4 regions of the Streptomyces sp. NPDC059897 genome follow, and region 3 is predicted to be linked to each of the others. Evidence: riboswitches for the same ligand, from Rfam matches in the RefSeq annotation. Region 3 holds a riboswitch; each other region holds the start of a gene.

Region 1 (4,855 bases), on a different contig from region 3:
GCGACGCCGGGCCGCTCACCGCGCTCGGCCAGGTCACCGACACCTCGGGTTACGCCGTCGCGCGGAGCGTGGACGACGAACTGGGCGCCTGGTCCAACTACATGATGGCCGCGGTCCTGGGCGGCTTCGCCGCCGTCGCGGCGGTCAACACGCTGGTGATGACGGTCCTGGACCGCCGTCGCGAACTGACCGTGCTCCGCCTCGTCGGGTCCACGCGCCGCCAGGTGCTGCGGATGCTGCGCTGGGAGAGCCTGCTGGTGTCGGCGGCGGGGGTGGCGCTGGGCACCACCATCGCGATGATCACGCTGACCCCGATGATGCGCGGCTTGACGGGGGAGTCCCCGTACATACCGCCGCTGCTGTACGGCATGTTCGCCGGGGGCGCGGTGTGCCTCGGCCTGCTCGCCGTGACCCTCCCCGCCCGCGCGGCGCTCCGCGAGGGGGAGGGGTGAGGTCGGACACCCGGCACCGAGTGGCCCCGGCATGGTGTGACCTCCGGCACCGTACGGTGTCCGGCGGTCAGTCGAGCAGACGCTCGCGCAGCCGCTCGCGCGTGGCCGCGGTGACCTTCAGACCCTCTTCGAGGTAGCGGTCCGTGCTGCCCCACTCCTCGTCGATGGTCTCGAGGCCGGCGTTGAGGTACTCGATGCGGGCGTCGAAGAGCGGGCTGAGCAGCTCCATGACCTCGGGGGAGTAGGCGTCCTTCGCGGTGGCGGTGCGGCGGACGTTGTAGCGGCGGTGCTTCTCGTTCGACTTGAGGTAGTCCGCCTCGATGGCGTCGCGCTCCACGCCCACCGCGAGCAACGTCACCGCGATCGACAGGCCCGCGCGGTCCTTGCCGGCCGCGCAGTGCATCAGCGCGGGGAGGCTGTCCTCGGCGAGGGAGTGCAGCACGCGGCTGTGCTCGGCGGTGCGCTCCTTGATCATCGTGCGGTAGGACTCGACGAGGCGGTTCGCCGCGCGGCCCCCGGAGAGGATCTGGCGCAGCTGCTCGATGTCGCCGTCGCGGACCATGGCCCAGAATTCGGCGCCGTCGGCCGGATCGTTGAGCGGCAGGTTGAGATTGCGCACACCGGGCAGCTCGACGTCGGCGCCCTCCAGCTTCTGGTCCGCGGAGTTACGGAAGTCGAAGACCGTGTGCAGGTTGAGGGAGGAGAGGAAGGCCGAGTCCTCGGCGGTGGCGTGGGCGAGGTGACCGCTGCGGAACAGCACGCCCGGGCGCACGCGCCGGCCGTCCACGGTGGGCAGGCCGCCGACGTCTCGGAAGTTGCGCACTCCGGTCAGCTCGGGCTCGGTGGACGGTGCGTGCTGCGTCACAGGGGCTCCTCCCAATCGGTGCACCGGCGTTGGGTCGCCGGCGGGCGCGCTCCTGACGATACGACATCGGTTCCACAGGCAACCATCTGTCCGATTCGCACCGTTCTGTGTCAACTGTGCATGAATCGGAGGGGCTTGTGGGCCTGTGCGTGACCGGCCTCATGTTCGTGACGCTGTGTGGTGGGCGGCCCTGATTGCCTCCCCAGTAATCCCCGAAGGTATGGCGTTGGTAAAGCGGGGAATGTCGACGCAGGGTTACACGGGGGAGCCTCGGAAACCCAAGGAATTGCCGCCTCAAGTGAATTCGGCAGTTGTCGCCGCCATTGCGGTTCGCCTACGGTCACCAATCAATCCGGTCGGAACGCCTAGTCCTGCCGCCGCCCGGATTCCTTTCGACTACCCGTCACGGCAGGAGCGGGGGACCCACACGCAAGATGCCGCGTAGGGGGATTTCCCGAAGCGGCTAGGGGTGAAGCCGTGCCCGTACTCCGGGCGCGGCCGGGCATCTCCAGCCCGAACCCGACAGCTCACCTCGTAGGCGACGGAGAGGAAATTCAGCATGCCCGCAAAGGGAAAGCACCGCCTTTCGACCTCCCGCCGCATCGCCCGTGTCGCCGCCGTCGCCTCCGCCGGTGGAGTCGCCGTGGCGCTGCCGCTGATGGGCGCCACCGGCGCGCAGGCCGCGTCGTCCGGCGGTGCCGCCGACGCCACGACGTACACCGTCAAGGCCGGTGACACGCTCTCGAAGATCGCCAAGGCGCAGGACGTCGACGGCGGCTGGAAGAAGCTGTACGCGGACAACAAGGACGCCGTCGGCTCCAACGCCGACCACCTCAAGATCGGCGTGAAGCTCAACCTCGGCGGCGCCGCCGAGGGCGGCTCCGCGGACGAGGCCGCCGCCACGCAGACGAGCGCCAAGACCACCGCCTCCGGCGACTACGTGGCTCCGGTCGACGGTGCCAAGGGCACGGGCTACGGCAACTCCGGCTCCATGTGGTCCAGCGGCAGCCACACCGGCGCCGACTACTCGATCTCGACCGGCACCTCCGTGAAGTCGATCGCCGACGGCACCGTCGTGTCGACCGGCTCGGGCGGCTCGTACGGCAACGAGGTCGTCATCGAGCACGCCGACGGCCACTTCTCCCAGTACGGCCACCTGTCCTCGATCGGCGTCGCCCAGGGCGACACCGTGACGGCCGGCCAGGAGATCGCCAAGTCCGGCGCGACGGGCAACGTCACCGGACCGCACCTGCACTTCGAGATCCGCACCACCGCGGACTACGGCTCGGACATCGACCCGATCGCCTACCTGAGCGAGCACGGCGTCGACGCCTGAGACCTCTCGTAGCGGACGCGACGACCCGCTCTCTTCGGCGCCCGGGGTGGTTCCCCGGGCGCCGAAGTGCGTTCGTGCGCTTATTCCCCAGGTGGCGAGTGGGCTATCTCACCACGCGTCAACCCCTACCTACGATGGCGTAGGTCACTTTTCGCGAGCAAAAATACGTGAGTGGCACACGAATCGAGAGCACTCACGGACTCACTCAACCTCAACGGCACGATCCGGTCCTTCGCGGCCGTGGGCGACAGCTTCACCGAAGGCGTCGGCGACCCCGGACCCGACGGAAAGTTCGCGGGCTGGGCCGACCGGCTCGCCGTCCTCCTGGACGACCGCGTCCCCGAGGACACCTTCAAGTACGCGAACCTGGCGGTGCGCGGCAAGCTCCTCGACCAGATCGTCGCGGACCAGGTCCCCAAGGCGGTCGAGCTGGCCCCCGACCTGGTGACGCTGGTCGCCGGCGGCAACGACATCATCCGCCCGGGCACCGACCCCGACGACGTGGCCGAACGCTTCGAGAAGGCCGTCGCCCGGCTCGCCGACGCGGCCGGCACCGTCATGGTGGCCACGGGCTTCGACACCCGTGACGTGGCCGTGCTCAAGCACCTGCGCGGCAAGATCGCCACGTACAACATGCATGTGCGGGCGATCGCCGACCGCCACGGCTGCCTGATGCTCGACCTGTGGTCCCTGAAGTCCATCCAGGACCGCAGGGCCTGGGACGGCGACCGCCTCCACCTGTCGCCCGAGGGGCACACCCGCGTGGCGCTGCGCGCCGCCCAGGCGCTCGGCGTCGAGGTCCCCGCCGACCCCGAGCAGGCGTGGCCGCTGCTGCCGCCGCGCGGCACGTTCGAGGTGCGGCGCGACGACATCCACTGGGCGCGGGAGTTCCTGGTGCCGTGGATCGGGCGCCGGCTGCGCGGCGAGTCCTCCGGCGACCGGGTGCAGGCCAAGGGCTTCATCGACCCGCACGCGGTGAAGGCACACCTGGAGGCGGCATCCTGACGCCTGCCCCCGTGGCGGTACGGCGGCGCTGACGGGATTCCGTCAGCGCCCCACCGCCGTCAACTCCGCGCGCTCGAGCCCCAGTTCGCGGGCGAGCGCCTCGTCCACCCACTCCAGCATGCGGGCCCGCGACACCGCGGCGGGCCTGGCGCGCCCGCCGTCGTACGAAGTCAGCTGCACGGCGAGCCCGTCGAGCAGCGCCGTGATCCGCAGCGCCGCCCCCATCGGGTCAGAGCAGGTGAACTCGCCCGCCGCCACGCCCTCGGCGACCACCTCCGCGAGCGCCGCCTTCCACTGCCGGTCGAGGTCCCGCGTGACCTCCCGCAGTGCGGGCTCGCGCAGCGCCGCGGCCCAGCCCTCGATCCACAGCCGCCACCCCTTGGCCTGCCCCGTCGGCGCGTACCAGCGCACCGCGGCGCGCAGCCGCTTCAGGGCCGTCGTGCGGCGGCCGAGCAGCTTGCGCAGATGCGCCAGGTCGCTCTCGGCGGCGTGCGCGAACGCGGCCGCGACGAGCTTCTCCTTCGTCGAGAAGTGGTACAGCACCAGCGCGTTGCTCACGCCGAGCGCCGATGCCACGTCGGCGATGCGCACGGCGGCGACCCCGCGCGCCTCGATCTGCTCGATGGCGGCCGTCAGCAGCTCTTCGCGCCGCTCGGCCACGCTCAACCGGACTCTGGTCACGTCGCAAGCCTAGTTGTTTTTGTGTGCGGACTTGTTGCGTGCAGGACTCTTGACGCCCCGACGTCGTACAGGTCACAGTCACGTCACGTTCCACTACTGACTGTCTGTTCAGTCAATAAGTCGCTTGGACGGGGGTAGGCGCGGCCCCAGCAGGATCCCAAGAGCTGTCCGTGCCGCCCTCGTTCTGTTCTCGCCAGGAGCAATCGTGACCCAAGCGCCAACCCTCTCGCCGACCCCGCCCGCCGGGGACGAGCCCGACCTCTCCGAAGGCTGGGGCGAGCAGCGCTCACGGCTGCGCAAGGATCTGCGCCGGCTGGACGTGCTGTTCTTCCTCATCTGCACGCTCGTCGGCCTGGACACCATCGGTTCCGTCGCGGCCCAGGGCCCGCAGGGCCTGACCTGGATGGTCATCCTCGCCGTCGTCTTCTTCCTCCCCTACGGCCTGCTCGTGGCCGAACTCGGCTCGGCCTTCCCCGTGCAGGGCGGCCCGTACGTATGGACCCGCCTGGCCTTCGG
Region 2 (4,855 bases), on a different contig from region 3:
CCGCGTACAAGGAGATGAGCACCAGCAAGTACGCCGACCTCGACTACAAGGCCAAGCCGTACGCCACCGTGAAGTGCCCCTTCGACGCCGAGGCCGGACAGGGCTGCGTCGAGGAGCGCGAGGACGCCATCGCCGCCTATACGCAGGCCCTGCTGTGGAACGTCACCCGCGACAAGGCGCACGCCGCCAAGGCCGTCGAGATCATGAACGCCTGGGCGGACAAGGTCACCGGGCACAGCGAGGACAACGCGGGGCTCCAGGCCGCCTGGGCCGGCGCGTCCTGGGCGAAGGCCGCCGAGCTGATGCAGTACACGTACAAGGACTGGCCGGACGGGCAGGAGCTGAAGTTCCAGCGGATGCTGCGCGAGGCCTACCTGCCGGAAGTGCGCGGCGGCTCCGCGGACTTCAACGGCAACTGGGACCTGGTGATGGCCGACGCGACGATGAGCATGGCCGTCTACCTGAACGACCAGAGCGCCTTCGACCAGGCCGTCGGGCACTTCAGGGACCGTGTCCCCGCGTACTTCTACCTGTCCTCCGACGGGAAGCTGCCGGTGAAGCCGAAGGGCAGCGGCATCGACACCCCGAAGGAACTGCGGACGTACTGGTTCGGGCAGAAGACCTTCAAGGATGGGCTCGCCCAGGAGACCTGCCGCAACTTCAAGCACGCCAGCTACTCGCTCGCCGCCACCTCCCACATGGCCGAGACCGCCTGGCACCAGGGCGTCGACCTGTACGGGGAGGTGAAGGACCGGCTCGCCGCGGCGCTGGAGCTGCACTCCAAGTACCAGCTGGGCGCCAAGGCCCCGTCCTGGCTGTGCGGCGGGAAGGTGCAGCGGGACATGGGGCCCGACACGGAGGTGGGGCTCCAGCACCTACAGGGGCGGCTGAAGATGGACCTCCCGCACACCGAGAGGCTCACCGAGAAGCAGCGTCCCGAGGGGACGGACGACCTGTTCGTGGCGTGGGAGACGCTGACGCACGCCGCCGCGTGAGCGGTCACGCGAAGCGATTCGCGTTCACTCCCCCTGATGGCGTAGAGTTGTGAACACAACGGCGCGGGGTGGAGCAGCTCGGTAGCTCGCTGGGCTCATAACCCAGAGGTCGCAGGTTCAAATCCTGTCCCCGCTACTGAAGAACAGGGCCCGGAATCTCATGAGATTCCGGGCCCTGTTCGTTTGTTTTCCGCATGCTCGCCCGTGTTGCGCACGTCACGTTCCCCACCCGTACGGCCCACCCCTGCTCGCCTCCGCGTCCCCGTGCGGGAACTCTTGGTGAGACGCCGGAAGCTGGCAGGGAACGGCAGGAGACGAGTGGTGGGGCAGCGAACAGGAGGCACCGGCTGGAGACGGAGGAGGCACGGCTCCGACACCGCGAGCACTCGCCTCTTCCTTCGGCTGCTGCCCCTGCTGCTCGTCATCGGCGGCGCGGTCTACGAGTACGTCACCCCCAGCGGCTTCCCCGGTGCCCCCTTGTTCAGCGCGGCTCCGCTGGTGGCCGCCCCGTTCTTCTCGCTCGGCGCGACGGCCCTGGTCGGCGTGGTGTCGATCGGAGCGATCGTCGCGGTGCACCTGCGCTTCACGGAGAACCTCGACTCCGTGTTCGTCACCGAGATCGTCACCGTGGCCACCGTCTGCCTGCTGGCCTGCCTGCTCAACCGGATCGTCTACCGCAGCTACGAGCAGCTGGCCTCCGCCCGTGAGATCGCCCAGGCCGCCCAGTTGGCGGTGCTGCCGGAGCCGGCCCGGCGGCTCGGCGGTCTCGCCATCGCGGCGCGCTACGAGGCGGCGCAGGCCGACGCGTTCATCGGCGGCGACCTGTACGCGGTCCAGGACACCCCGCACGGCATCCGGATCATCGTCGGTGACGTGCGCGGCAAGGGGCTCGGCGCGGTCGCGGCGGTCGCCGTCGTCATCGGGGCGTTCCGGGAGGCCGCCGAGCAGGAGGGCTCCCTGGAGGCGGTCGCCCAGCGCCTGGAGCGGGCCCTGGCCCGCGAGGGCACCCGGCGCAGCGGCATCGACGACTTCGAGGGCTTCACCACCGCGGTGCTCGCCGAGATCCCGCACGGCGTCGACCTCGTGCGGGTCCTGAACCGCGGTCACCCCGCCCCGCTCCTGCTGCTCGGCGACGGCACCGTACGCGCGCTCGACCCGTGCCAGGCGGCGCTGCCGCTCGGCATGAGCGAACTGGGCAGCTGGCCCGACCGGGCCGTCGAGGCGGCGTTCCCGTCCGCGGCCACGCTGCTGCTCTACACCGACGGGCTCTCCGAGGCGCGCGACGCGAACGGCCGCTTCTACGATCCGGCGGCCCGGCTGTCGGGACGCCTCTTCCCGGGGCCCGAGGAACTCCTCGCGGCCCTCGCCGCGGAGGTGCGCGCGCACACCGGCAACGGGACGACCGACGACATGGCGCTGCTCGCCGTGCGGCGGACCTGAGGTCCTTGATCGTTTGTTACTCGAGGTAGCCGACCGTAGTCGAACGGCGTCGCTCCGCATAACAATTGACGTACCGTCAGAGGATTGAGTCCGTTGAATGTGGGGACGGTGTGACGTCAACTCGCCCCGTTCCGCCCGCTAGTGTCCTGAAAAGTCCTGGCCAGAGTCGTGAACGATCAGTGGGAAGCGCTTGGAATTACTGTCTGCTGTCTATTAACGTTCGATAACGCAGCGCGGTCGTCCCAGCCGTCACAAGAGATGGCTCCGTGCGCACACGCCTAATCCCGCAAGGGAGCCGGGGAACCACCAACTTGGGGTGAATCGGACACCTTTGGTGTCCGTAGGAGACCTTCCTGCTCCGAACCCGTCAGCTAACCCGGTAGGCGAGAAGGAAGGAAAGGAGAGCGCCCCCGTGGCGTCGAACCGGCCTGCCCCCGACTTCTTCTACGGCCCCGAAGACACCTCCGGCGTCGAGCAGGAGACCTGGGAAGAGTGGAATCCCACCGAGGAGTCCCTCGCTCCCGTCCGCGGCAGGCATCGCGTAGCCCGCCGCCGCGGCGGATTCGCGCGCAGCTCCACTGTTCTCGGCGTCGGCGTGGTCGCCGCCGTCGGTGCGGGCGGCATCGCCACCGCACAGGGCGGCAAGCCGCCGGTCCACATCTCCATGCCCGACCTCTCCGCGGTCAAGGACTCGCTGCCCGAGGCCAAGTCGCTGCCGGGCGTGGGCTCGCTGATATCCGACGGCTCGGACTCCGGTTCCGACTCCGGCGCCACGGCCTCCCCGCTGAGCGGCGCCGGAATCACCCAGGCCGAGGCCGCCGACGGACAGACCGGCGCGGGCGAGGCACTGCGGGCCCGCATCATGCAGCAGGCCGAGACGCAGCAGGACGCCGCCGACGCCTCCGCGAAGCAGGCCGCCGAGGAGGCCGCCGCGCAGCAGGCCGCCGAAGAGGCCGCCGCCAAGCAGGACGCGGCGAAGGCCAAGGAGATCGCCGCGAAGAAGAAGGCCGAGGCGGAGGCCCGCCGCAAGGCGGAGGAGGAGCGCCTGCGCAAGCTGGCCGCCGCCTTCAAGCTCCCGGTCGCCTCGTACACGCTCTCCGGCACCTTCGGCCAGCCCGGCTCCATGTGGTCCTCCGGCTACCACACGGGCCTCGACTTCGCCGCCTCCACCGGTACCCCGATCCGCGCCATCCACTCCGGCACGGTCACGGAGGCCGGCTGGGCGGGCGCGTACGGCTACCGCACGGTGCTCACGCTCGACGACGGCACCGAGCTGTGGTTCTGCCACCAGTCCTCGCTCAATGTCAGCGCGGGCCAGAAGGTCACCACCGGCGACGTCATCGGCCGCGTGGGCGCCACGGGCAATGTCACCGGGCCGCACCTCCACCTGGAGGTCCACCCCGACGGGCAGTCCACCGGCGTCGACCCCGGGTCGTGGCTGCGCGACAAGGGCCTCTCTCTCTGAGGACCCATGAGTCCGTGAACCCGTGAACCCCGGCGGTCCTGGCGCTGACCCCCCGACGTCAGGGCTGCCGGTTTGCCCATTCTTGGGGCAACTTCCGGGGTGCGCCCGGAATACCGTATTCCGTACGGGTGTTGAGGCAGAGCATGACTTCCTCCTCTTCCACGCTGCGCAAGCTCGGCACCTCCGACCTCGAGGTCTTCCCGCTCTCCCTGGGCGGCAACGTGTTCGGCTGGACCGCCGACGAGGCCACGTCCTTCGAGGTGCTCGACGCGTACGTCGCCGCGGGCGGCAACTTCATCGACACCGCCGATGTGTACTCGGCCTGGGTGGACGGCAACAAGGGCGGTGAGTCGGAGACCGTCATCGGCACGTGGCTGGCCTCGCGCGGGCGCCGCGACGACGTCGTCATCGCCACCAAGGGCAGCCAGCACCCCGAGTACCAGGGCCTGTCCGCCGCCAACATCAAGGCCGCGGCCGACGCCTCCCTGAAGCGCCTGGGCACCGACCACATCGACCTGTACTACACGCACTACGACAAGCCCGAGGTGCCGGTCGAGGAGATCATCGGCGCCCTCGACGAGCTGGTGAAGGCGGGCAAGGTGCGGCACATCGCCGCGTCGAACATCTCCGCCGAGCGCCTGAAGGAATCCCTCGACTTCTCCGACCGCGAGGGCCTCGCCCGCTACGTCGCGCTCCAGCCGCACTACAACCTCGTCTCGCGCGACACGTACGAGGGCGAACTCCAGGACGTCGCCGCCCGCGCGGGCCTCGGCTCCGTGCCGTACTACGCGCTCGCCTCCGGCTTCCTGACCGGCAAGTACCGGCCGGGCGTCGCCGTCGACAGCGCGCGGGCCGCCGGTGCGGGCAAGCACCTGGAGACCGAGCGGGGGCAGCGGGTCCTGACCGCCCTCGACGAGATCGCGCAGGCCCACGACGCGGAGATCGCCACGGTCGC
Region 3 (4,855 bases):
CGGTGCGGCGCTGCGCGGCGCGGGCGGCGCCCATCGGTTCGAGCAGCATGCGGATCTCCAGGAGGTCGGCCGCCTCCCGCTCGGTGGGTTCGGCCACGCACGCGCCCGCGTGCCTGCGCGTGACGACGAACCCCTCCGCCTCCAGGGTGCGCAGCGCCTCCCTGACGGGCACGCGCGAGACCCCGTAGCGGCGCGCGAGCAGTTCCTCGGTGAGCCTGCCGCCGCGCTCGTAGACACCAGCGACGATGTCGTCGCGGATCGCTGTGCATACCGACTGCGCGGGAATGCGCATGACTCGACCTCCGCCTCAACGCCCGCGATACGCGGTCGATTGACGCCCGGTCAAGCACGAATGACGCGCGGCCGGAACGTTTACCAGGAGACTCTATTCCACCGGAGTTGAATTTCCGACGAGGGAACTGAATCCGGGGATATTTTTTGGACAGTGCAGACCCACGCACGCGAAAGCCCCGGCTCGGTGAGCCGGGGCTTTCGTGGAGTGCGCTGACGGGTCAGACGTTCACACCGTGCTGGCGCAGGTACGCGACGGGGTCGATGTCCGAGCCGTAGTCGGCGCCGGTGCGGGCCTCGAAGTGCAGGTGCGGGCCCGTGACGTTGCCGGTGGCTCCGGAGAGGCCGATCTGCTGGCCGGGGGTGACGTCCTGGCCGACGGAGACGCCGATCGAGGACATGTGACCGTACTGGGTGTACGTGCCGTCGTTCATCTTGATCACGACGTTGTTGCCGTACGAGCCGCCCCAGCCGGCCTCGACGACGGTGCCCATGCCGACGGCGTGCACCGAAGTGCCGCTGGAGGCGTGGAAGTCGATGCCGGTGTGGCTGCCGGAGGACCACAGGCCGCTGCCGGCCTGATAGGCGGTGGAGACGTACGAGCCGGCGATCGGCGACACGAAGCTGTTCAGGCGCTTGCGCTCGGCCTCACGGGCGGCGCGCTCCTTGGCCTCGCGCTCCTTCTCGGCCTTCTCCGCGGCGCGCTTCTTGGCCTCCGCCTCGGCCTTGCGCTTGGCCTCCTCGGCCTTCTTCTTGGCCTCGGCCTCGGCCTTCGCCTTGGCGGCGGCCTTCTGCTGCGCGGTGGCCTGCGCGTCAATCTGCTCGGCCAGGGAGTCGCCGATGGCGATGGCCTGCGTGAGGCCGTCGTGCGGGGCTATCGCGGTGTCGGCGGCGAGAGCGGGGGCGGCGAGACCGCCCACCACGCCCGTCGTGGTGATGGCGGCGACGCCCGCGACCTGAGCGGTGGTACGCGTCAGGCGGCTGGGACGGCGGTGCTTCCCGGTGGCACGGGTGAACCCCATGAAGTGGCTGGTCCTTTCCTTCCTTCTCGCCTACCGGGTTAGCTGACGGGTTCGGAGCAGGAAGGTCTCCTACGGGCCCCCTCCCCTCGCGGGAAGAGCGCCCGATTCACCCCAGGGACTTCGGTGGGTCCCCGGCTCCCCTGGCTCGCACCACGGGGACTCGGCGATGACTGTCCGGTGTCGCGGGCGCGACGTACGTCTGGCGGACAGCCGGAGGGAACGCTAAGCGGGGCGTCTTTGGATCGACAAACAGAACCCGGCTTTTGTAGTGCACGCCACAGGGCAGAGAGGCAACCTCTACATCAATTCGGACATTTGTGATCGTGTGGTGATTGGAGATGATCGTGACGGACGCCACGAAGCCCCGGCCGCCGATACCGGCGCCGGGGCTTCGTGGTGTGCCTCGGGAGAGGTGTGCCTCAGGAAGCGGACTCAGCCCGCGACCACCGTCACCTCGCCGATGCCGAGCGCCTTGACCGGCTCCTCGATCTGCGCGGCGTCGCCCACCAGGATCGTCACCAGCCGGTCCGCGGGGAACGCGCTCACGACGGCCGCCGTGGCCTCCACGGTGCCCGTGGCGGCCAGTTGGCGGTACACCTGCGCCTGGAAGTCGTCCGGCAGGTGCTGCTCGACCTGGTCGGCGAGGGTGCTCGCGACGGCCGCCGCGGTCTCGAACTTCAGCGGGGCCACGCCCACCAAGTTCTGTACGGCGGTGTCCCGTTCGGCATCCGTCAGGCCACCGGCCGCCAGCGTCCGCAGCACCTTCCACAGGTCGTCGAGCGCGGGACCGGTGTTCGGCGTGTCCACCGAGCCGCTGATGGCGAGCATCGCAGCGCCGCTGCCGTCGGGCGCGGAACGCAGCACCTGGGCGAAGGAGCGCACTCCGTAGGTGTAGCCCTTCTCCTCGCGCAGGACGCGGTCCAGGCGCGACGTGAGGGTGCCGCCCAGGCAGTACGTGCCGAGGACCTGCGCGGCCCACACACGGTCGTGCTTGTCCGGTCCCACCCGGCCGATGAGCAGCTGCGTCTGCACGGCGCCCGGGCGGTCCACGATGACCACGCGGCCGGTGTCGTCCGCGACGACCGGCGGCACGGGGCGGGGCTCGGCGGTGCCGCCCGTCCAGGCGCCGAGCGTGTCGGCGAGGAGGGCGTCCAGGTCGATGCCCGTCAGGTCGCCCACGACGACCGCCGTGGCGGTGGCGGGGCGTACGTGGCGGTCGTAGAAGGCGCGCACGGCCGCCGCGTCGATGGCCGAAACGGTCTCCTCGGTGCCCTGGCGCGGGCGCGACACGCGCGCGTCGGCCGGGAACAGCTGCTTGGAGAGCTCTTTGGCGGCGCGCCGGGCCGGGTTGGCGCTCTCGTGCGGGATCTCGTCCAGGCGGTTGCGGACGAGGCGCTCGATCTCGCTGTCGTCGAAGGCGGGGGCGCGCAGGGCGTCGGCCAGGAGGGCGAGGCCCTTGGAGAGGCGCGAGGCCGGCACTTCGAGGGAGGCACGGACGCCGGGGTGGTCGGCGTGCGCGTCCATCGTGGCGCCGCAGCGCTCCAGCTCGGCGGCGAACTCCTCGGCGGAGTGCTTGTCGGTGCCCTCGTTGAAGGCCCGCGCCATGATGGTCGAGACGCCGTCGAGGCCCTTCGGCTCGGCGTCGAGCGGCGCGTCCAGGTGCACCTCCACGGCGATCACCTGCTGACCGGGCCGGTGGCAGCGCAGCACCGTCAGACCGTTGGGCAGCGCGCCGCGCTCCGGGGCCGGGAACGCCCACGGCTTGGGCTCGCCCGCCTGCGGCCGGGGGTGGAAGTCCATGTTCGCGAGCTGCTCGGTCACTGGCCCGCCTCCTCGGTGATCTCGGCGGTCTCGGTGTCGGCGGGCGCGGTCGGCTCGTACACGAGGGACGCGCGGTTGTCGGGGCGCAGGCGCGCCTTGGCGATCTCCTGGACCTCCTCGGCGGTCACGTCCAGGACGCGCCCCACGGCGGTCAGGGCGAGCTGCGGGTCGCCGAACAGGACGGCGTAGCGGCACAGCTCGTCGGCGCGCCCCGAGACCGTGCCCAGGCGGTCCAGCCACTCGCGCTCCAACTGGGCCTGGGCGCGCTCCATTTCCTCGGGGCTCGGGCCCTCCTCGGCGAACCGGGCGAGCTCCTCGTCGACGGCGGCCTCGATGACCGGCACCTCGACGTCTCCGGAGGTCTTCACGTCCAGCCAGCCCAGCGAGGGCGCCCCTGCGAGGCGCAGCAGGCCGAAACCGGCCGCCACGGCGGTGCGGTCACGGCGTACGAGGCGGTTGTAGAGGCGCGAGGACTCGCCGCCGCCGAGGACGGTCAGGGCGAGGTCGGCGGCGTCGCACGCGCGCGTGCCGTCCTGCGGGAGCCGGTAGGCCGACATCAGGGCGCGCGCCGGGACCTCCTCCTCGACGACCTCGCGCTGCTGCTCGCCGATGACCTCCGGGAGCGCGCCGTCGCGCGGGGCGGGCTTGCCGTCGTGGCCGGGGATGGAGCCGAAGTACTTCTCGACCCAGGCCAGCGTCTGCTCGGGGTCGATGTCGCCGACGATCGACAGCACCGCATTGTTGGGCGCGTAGTAGGTGCGGAAGAAGTTCCGCGCGTCTTCGAGGGTGGCCGCGTCCAGGTCGGCCATGGAGCCGATCGGCGTGTGGTGGTACGGGTGCCCCTCGGGGTACATGAGGGCGGTCAGCTTCTCGAACGCCGTGCCGTAGGGCACGTTGTCGTAGCGCTGGCGGCGCTCGTTCTTCACGACGTCCCGCTGGTTCTCCATCGACTCGTCGTCGAGGGCCGTGAGCAGCGAGCCCATGCGGTCGGCCTCCAGCCAGAGCGCGAGCTCCAGCTGGTGGGCGGGCATGGTCTCGAAATAGTTGGTGCGCTCGAAGCTCGTCGTACCGTTGAGCGAGCCGCCCGCGCCCTGGACGAACTCGAAGTGTCCGTTGCCGTGCACTTGCTTCGAGCCCTGGAACATCAGGTGCTCGAAGAGGTGAGCCAGGCCCGTACGGCCCTTGACCTCATGGCGCGAGCCGACGTCGTACCAGAGGCAGACCGCCGCGACCGGGGTCAGGTGATCCTCGGAGAGCACCACGCGCAGGCCGTTGGCCAGCCGGTGCTCGGTCGCTGTCAGGCCGCCGGAGCCGGCCTCGGCGGTGGCCGTGTGACCCATGGGCATGTACGTCCCTTCGATCGCGGTGCAACGCGAATACGCGGTGAGCTCTGGACTGCGGCAGGTCCTGGAACACTGAACTGCTGCGAGTGCTGCCACTGTATGCAAGCGTGCTGGCACCTGGCGAAGTTCCCGCCGGGGCTACGCCGTGAGCGAGCAGGCGGCCCCCTCGGGGCCGCGCGACACCCGGTACTGAAGGGCCGCGAGCGGCGTTGTCAGTGCGGCGGTCCACAATGGTCCGCGACAGTTCCCGTTCATGTAACCGTTCTTGTAGGTGAAGGAGCCGCAGCCGCGATGGCCCGCCGCAGCACGAAGACCCCGCCGCCCGACGACTTCGAGGAGAAGATCCTCGACGTCGACGTGGTCGACGAAATGCAGGGC
Region 4 (4,855 bases), on a different contig from region 3:
CTCCGCGTGCGCCGCCCCGCCGTCGAGGGCGGTGACGCCGGCCGCGGAGGCGAGGGCGAGGGTGGCCGCGGTGCGGGCCCTGCCGACGCTGAGCGGACGCGGTCGGGGCTTGCGGTGTGCTGCCGGCACAAGGTCCTCCTCTGGGGGCCGCCCGTCCGAAACGCACGGACCCCGGTCGCGCGTCCGGCGGCGGCCCGCACAGGGGGAGCGGGCCGCCGCCGGACCTTTCTCGGCGGTGGTGTCCGACTGCCGCCCCTGGCCCGGGCGGCGGTGGGGAGCCGGTCACCTGAGGAAGGACGCTAAACCTCTGCGTAACGGGTTGGTGCCGGATTGTTCGCAACTGGTCCGTTTGTTATGGATGATGGCGCAGAGTGACAACAGAGTGGCAAAGGGGTGCCCGTAGTGGCCCACGGGCGCCCGGTTAGGCTCCGAACCATGGACGTACTCATCCACCTCTTCGTCGGCCTGCACATCATCGGCATCGCCTCGCTGCTCGGCGGCTTCCTCACGCAGATGTCGGCGATGAAGGAGGGCGCGGCCCGCTTCAACAAGGCGATGCTGCACGGCGCCCTGACCATGCTGGTGACCGGCGTCGCCCTGGTCGGCCTCAACCAGGCCGACGGCAGCACCGTCAACAACATCAAGATCGGCGTGAAGCTCGCGGTCCTGATCGTGATCCTCGGCATCGTCTACGTGAAGCGGGACGAGGAGAAGGCGGAGAAGGGCCTCTTCATCACCGTCGGCGCGCTCACCGTCGCCAACATCTTCATCGCGGTGCTCTGGACCTGAGCGACCGCGCAGGCCGCACACGCGAAAGGGCCCGGCAGGACACACCTGCCGGGCCCTTTCGCGTACGTACGTCAGGCCGGCCGCACCACGCTGTGGATCGACGACGTGCCGTCGTAGTAGATCGACTCCTCGCGCACGACCGTTCCCGGCTTCGGCGCGTGGACCATCATGCCGTCGCCCATGTACAGGCCCACATGGCTGATGTCGTCATAGAAGAACACCAGGTCACCGGGTTGGATGTCGGAGAGCGGCACCGTCTTGCCGATCTCGACCTGGTCCCAGGTCGTCCGCGGCAGCGAGATCCCCGCGGACTTCCACGCCGCCTGCGTCAGGCCCGAGCAGTCGTACGAGTCCGGCCCCGTGGCGCCCCACACGTAGGGCTTGCCCTCCTGCGCCTTGGCGAACGCGAGCGCCTGCGCGGCCTTCGTCGCGTACGAGGCGTCCGACGAACCGGAGGAACCGGAAGAGGAACCGGACGACGAGCCGGAGGACTGCTCCCGCTCCTTCGCCGCCTCGGCAGCCTTCCGCTCAGCCGCCTCCGCGGCCTTCTGCTTGGCGGCCAGCTCCGCCGCCTTCTTGCGGGCGGCCTCCTCCTTGGCCTTCTCGATCGCCGCGAGCCGCGCCTTCTCCTCGGCGGTCAGCTCGGACAGCAGCTGACGCGCGTCGGAGAGCTTCGACTGCACGGTCTCCTTCGTCGACCTCAGCTCGGTCTGCGAATCCGTGAGGTCCTCGAGGCTCGACTGCGCCTCGGTGCGCTTCTTCGCGGTCTCGCGCGTCTGCTTCTGATAGTCGTCGATCGACTTCTTCTGCTCGTCGGTCAGCCGGCTCATCAGCTGGCGCTGCGAGAAGTAGTCCTCCGGGTCGTCCGCGAGGAACATGGTCGCCGTGTCGCTCACACTGCCCGAGCGGTACTGCTCGGCGGCGTACCTGCCGAGCTTCTGGCGGGCCGTGTTCATCTCCTCGGTGCGCTGCGCGACATCGTCGAGGAGCTTGTCGACCTGCTGCTTCTTGGCGTCGGTCCGTTCCTTCGCCCCGTTGTACTTCTGGGTGGCGACCTCGGCCTGCCGGTACAGGGTGTCGACCTTCTTCTGCACCTCTTCGAGGCGTGGCTTGGACGACGGCTGCGCGGGCGCGGCCTGCGCCGTCTGCGAGAGCAGCGCCACGGAGGTGAGGGCGGCGGTGGTGATACCGACCGCGGGGGTCGTGCGAAGGCCGCCGGTCATCCGGGAACGGCTGCGGGGCTTGCGGTGCGACGCCAAGGCAGGCGACTCCTTCCGTCGTCCGCCTACCGGGTTAGCTGTCGGGTTCGGGCGTGGTGCTCGGAAGGCTGCCCTACGGTCGGCTGACCGATTCACCCCAGGGTCGGTGGGTCCCCGGTTCCCTGCCTTACGGCGTACGGAACTCGGCGGGGGCTGCCCGCTCGCCGCGACATTCGCGGACGGGGGGACGGACTGCCCGGCTGCACCGTAGCCAACTCGTGTGGCTGCTGTGAAGGTTGATGTTCGATATGCCCGATACATCTTCGTGATCTGCCCTCCAGCAGGCCCTTGGAGTTTTGAAGGCAGCCACGGGTTGTCAGTGGGGCGGCCTAGACTCGTAGAGCGATGAGCAGCCTCTTTGACGACAGCTTCCTGACCGGCCTCCAGAAGGGTGCGGAGGAACCCCCGCCGCCGCCCCCGGACCCCGAGTACGACGACGGGGCCCCGGAGCCGATGCCGGACGGGCTGTTCGGCGTGCCCCCGGAGCGCGACACGCACTACCGGGACGGCGCCCCGCGCCCCGTCCTCGACCCGTCCTCCCTGCTGGAGGGACTGAACGAGAACCAGCGCGCGGCCGTGGTGCACGCCGGCTCCCCCCTGCTCATCGTCGCCGGCGCCGGCTCCGGCAAGACCCGCGTCCTCACGCACCGCATCGCGTACCTGCTCGCCCAGCGCGGCGTGCACCCCGGCCAGATCCTCGCGATCACGTTCACGAACAAGGCCGCGGGCGAGATGAAGGAGCGCGTCGAGGACCTGGTGGGCCCGCGTGCCAACGCGATGTGGGTCTCCACGTTCCACAGCGCCTGCGTCCGCATCCTGCGCCGCGAGAGCAAGAAGCTGGGCTTCACGTCCTCCTTCTCGATCTACGACGCCGCCGACAGCAAGCGGCTCATGGCGCTCGTCTGCCGCGACCTCGACCTCGACCCGAAGAAGTTCCCGCCGAAGTCCTTCAGCGCCAAGATCAGCAACCTCAAGAACGAGCTGATCGACGAGGAGGACTTCGCCGCGACCGCGGCCGACGGCTTCGAGAAGACCCTCGCCCAGGCCTACGCGATGTACCAGGCCCGCCTCCGCGAGGCGAACGCGCTGGACTTCGACGACCTGATCATGACGACGGTCAACCTGCTGCGCGCGTTCCCGGACGTCGCCGAGCACTACCGCCGCCGCTTCCGCCACGTCATGGTCGACGAGTACCAGGACACGAACCACGCCCAGTACGCGCTGGTCAAGGAACTGGTCGGCCCCACCGAAGGCGAGGGCGCGGACCCGGCCGAGCTCTGCGTCGTGGGTGACGCGGACCAGTCGATCTACGCGTTCCGCGGCGCCACGATCCGCAACATCCTGCAGTTCGAAGAGGACTACACGAACGCGACGACGATCCTGCTGGAGCAGAACTACCGCTCCACGCAGACGATCCTCAGCGCGGCGAACGCGGTGATCGAGCGGAACGAGTCGCGCCGCCCCAAGAACCTGTGGACCAACGAGGGCCCCGGCGCCCAGATCACCGGCTACGTCGCGGACACCGAGCACGACGAGGCGCAGTTCATCGCCGACGAGATCGACCGGCTCACCGACGCGGGCGACGCGCTCGCGGGCGACGTCGCGGTCTTCTACCGGACGAACGCGCAGTCCCGTGTCTTCGAAGAGATCTTCATCCGCACCGGCCTGCCCTACAAGGTCGTCGGCGGCGTCCGCTTCTACGAGCGCAAGGAGGTCAGGGACGTCCTGGCCTACCTGCGGGTGCTCTCCAACCCCGAGGACTCGGTGCCGCTGCGCCGCATCCTCAACGTGCCCAAGCGCGGCATCGGCGACCGCGCCGAAGCGATGATCGACGCGCTCTCCCAGCGCGAGAAGATCTCCTTCCCGCAGGCGCTGCGCCGCGTCGACGAGGCGTACGGAATGGCGGCCCGCTCGGCGAACGCCGTGAAGCGGTTCAACACGCTGATGGAGGACCTCCGCACGATCGTGGAGTCGGGCGCGGGCCCGGCCACGGTGCTGGAGGCCATCCTGGAGCGCACCGGGTACCTCGCCGAGCTGCAGGCCTCCACCGACCCGCAGGACGAGACCCGGATCGAGAACCTTCAGGAACTCGCCGCGGTGGCCCTGGAGTTCGAGCAGGAGTCCGCCGCGGGCGAGGACGCGGCGGAGGGCGAGACCGGGACGGGCGGCGGAGGGCTCTCCGACTTCCTGGAGCGCGTCGCCCTCGTCGCCGACTCCGACCAGATCCCGGACGACGAGGAGAACAGCGACGGCGTCATCACGCTGATGACGCTGCACACCGCCAAGGGCCTGGAGTTCCCGGTCGTCTTCCTCACCGGCCTGGAGGACGGCGTCTTCCCGCACATGCGCTCCCTCGGCCAGGCCAAGGAGCTGGAGGAGGAGCGCCGCCTCGCGTACGTGGGCATCACGCGCGCGCGACAGCGCCTCTACCTGACCCGCGCCTCGATGCGCAGCGCCTGGGGCCAGCCCTCGTACAACCCGCCCTCCCGGTTCCTGGAGGAGATCCCGGCCGGGCACCTGGACTGGAAGCGCACCGGCCCGTCCACGCCCGCGGCCTCGACGAAGAGCATCGGCGGCGGCATCGCGGCCTCCCTGTCGTCCTCGCGCTCCCGCACGGGCTCGACGCCGGCCTTCGCGACGAGCCGGGCGAACTCCAAGCCGGTGGTCGCCCTCGCCATCGGCGACCGCGTCACGCACGACCAGTTCGGCCTCGGCACGGTGGTGGGCGTGTCGGGCACGGGCGACAAGGCGGAGGCGTCGATCGACTTCGGCGACCCGAAGCCGAAGCGGCTGCTGCTGCGGTACGC

What was found. A riboswitch is a leader RNA that binds a small molecule or an ion and turns the genes downstream of it on or off. The one in region 3 is predicted to bind cyclic di-AMP.
Region 1: linked by a shared signal. The riboswitch ahead of ACFV9W_RS32165 (M23 family metallopeptidase) and the one ahead of ACFV9W_RS27840 (M23 family metallopeptidase) in region 3 are both predicted to bind cyclic di-AMP.
Region 2: linked by a shared signal. The riboswitch ahead of ACFV9W_RS31315 (M23 family metallopeptidase) and the one ahead of ACFV9W_RS27840 (M23 family metallopeptidase) in region 3 are both predicted to bind cyclic di-AMP.
Region 4: linked by a shared signal. The riboswitch ahead of ACFV9W_RS05995 (NlpC/P60 family protein) and the one ahead of ACFV9W_RS27840 (M23 family metallopeptidase) in region 3 are both predicted to bind cyclic di-AMP.

Annotation. Positions count from the first base shown of each region.
Region 1 is NZ_JBHWKQ010000042.1:29,305-34,159, reverse strand. Features, by position in the region: gene ACFV9W_RS32175 (FtsX-like permease family protein) at 1-452, shown strand, start outside; gene ACFV9W_RS32170 (tyrosine-protein phosphatase) at 520-1,317, opposite strand; cyclic di-AMP (ydaO/yuaA leader) riboswitch at 1,701-1,873, shown strand; gene ACFV9W_RS32165 (M23 family metallopeptidase) at 1,877-2,653, shown strand; gene ACFV9W_RS32160 (SGNH/GDSL hydrolase family protein) at 2,876-3,658, shown strand; gene ACFV9W_RS32155 (TetR/AcrR family transcriptional regulator) at 3,701-4,339, opposite strand; gene ACFV9W_RS32150 (APC family permease) at 4,545-4,855, shown strand, end outside.
Region 2 is NZ_JBHWKQ010000039.1:47,640-52,494, forward strand. Features, by position in the region: gene ACFV9W_RS31300 (alginate lyase family protein) at 1-995, shown strand, start outside; tRNA gene ACFV9W_RS31305 (tRNA-Met) at 1,058-1,131, shown strand; gene ACFV9W_RS31310 (PP2C family protein-serine/threonine phosphatase) at 1,317-2,435, shown strand; cyclic di-AMP (ydaO/yuaA leader) riboswitch at 2,701-2,836, shown strand; gene ACFV9W_RS31315 (M23 family metallopeptidase) at 2,848-3,900, shown strand; gene ACFV9W_RS31320 (aldo/keto reductase) at 4,044-4,855, shown strand, end outside.
Region 3 is NZ_JBHWKQ010000030.1:27,577-32,431, forward strand. Features, by position in the region: gene ACFV9W_RS27835 (GntR family transcriptional regulator) at 1-292, opposite strand, end outside; gene ACFV9W_RS27840 (M23 family metallopeptidase) at 513-1,313, opposite strand; cyclic di-AMP (ydaO/yuaA leader) riboswitch at 1,327-1,489, opposite strand; gene ACFV9W_RS27845 (M16 family metallopeptidase) at 1,746-3,113, opposite strand; gene ACFV9W_RS27850 (M16 family metallopeptidase) at 3,131-4,474, opposite strand; gene ACFV9W_RS27855 (DNA topoisomerase (ATP-hydrolyzing) subunit A) at 4,769-4,855, shown strand, end outside.
Region 4 is NZ_JBHWKQ010000003.1:318,050-322,904, forward strand. Features, by position in the region: gene ACFV9W_RS05985 (NlpC/P60 family protein) at 1-129, opposite strand, end outside; gene ACFV9W_RS05990 (hypothetical protein) at 436-789, shown strand; gene ACFV9W_RS05995 (NlpC/P60 family protein) at 861-2,048, opposite strand; cyclic di-AMP (ydaO/yuaA leader) riboswitch at 2,056-2,207, opposite strand; gene pcrA (DNA helicase PcrA) at 2,394-4,855, shown strand, end outside.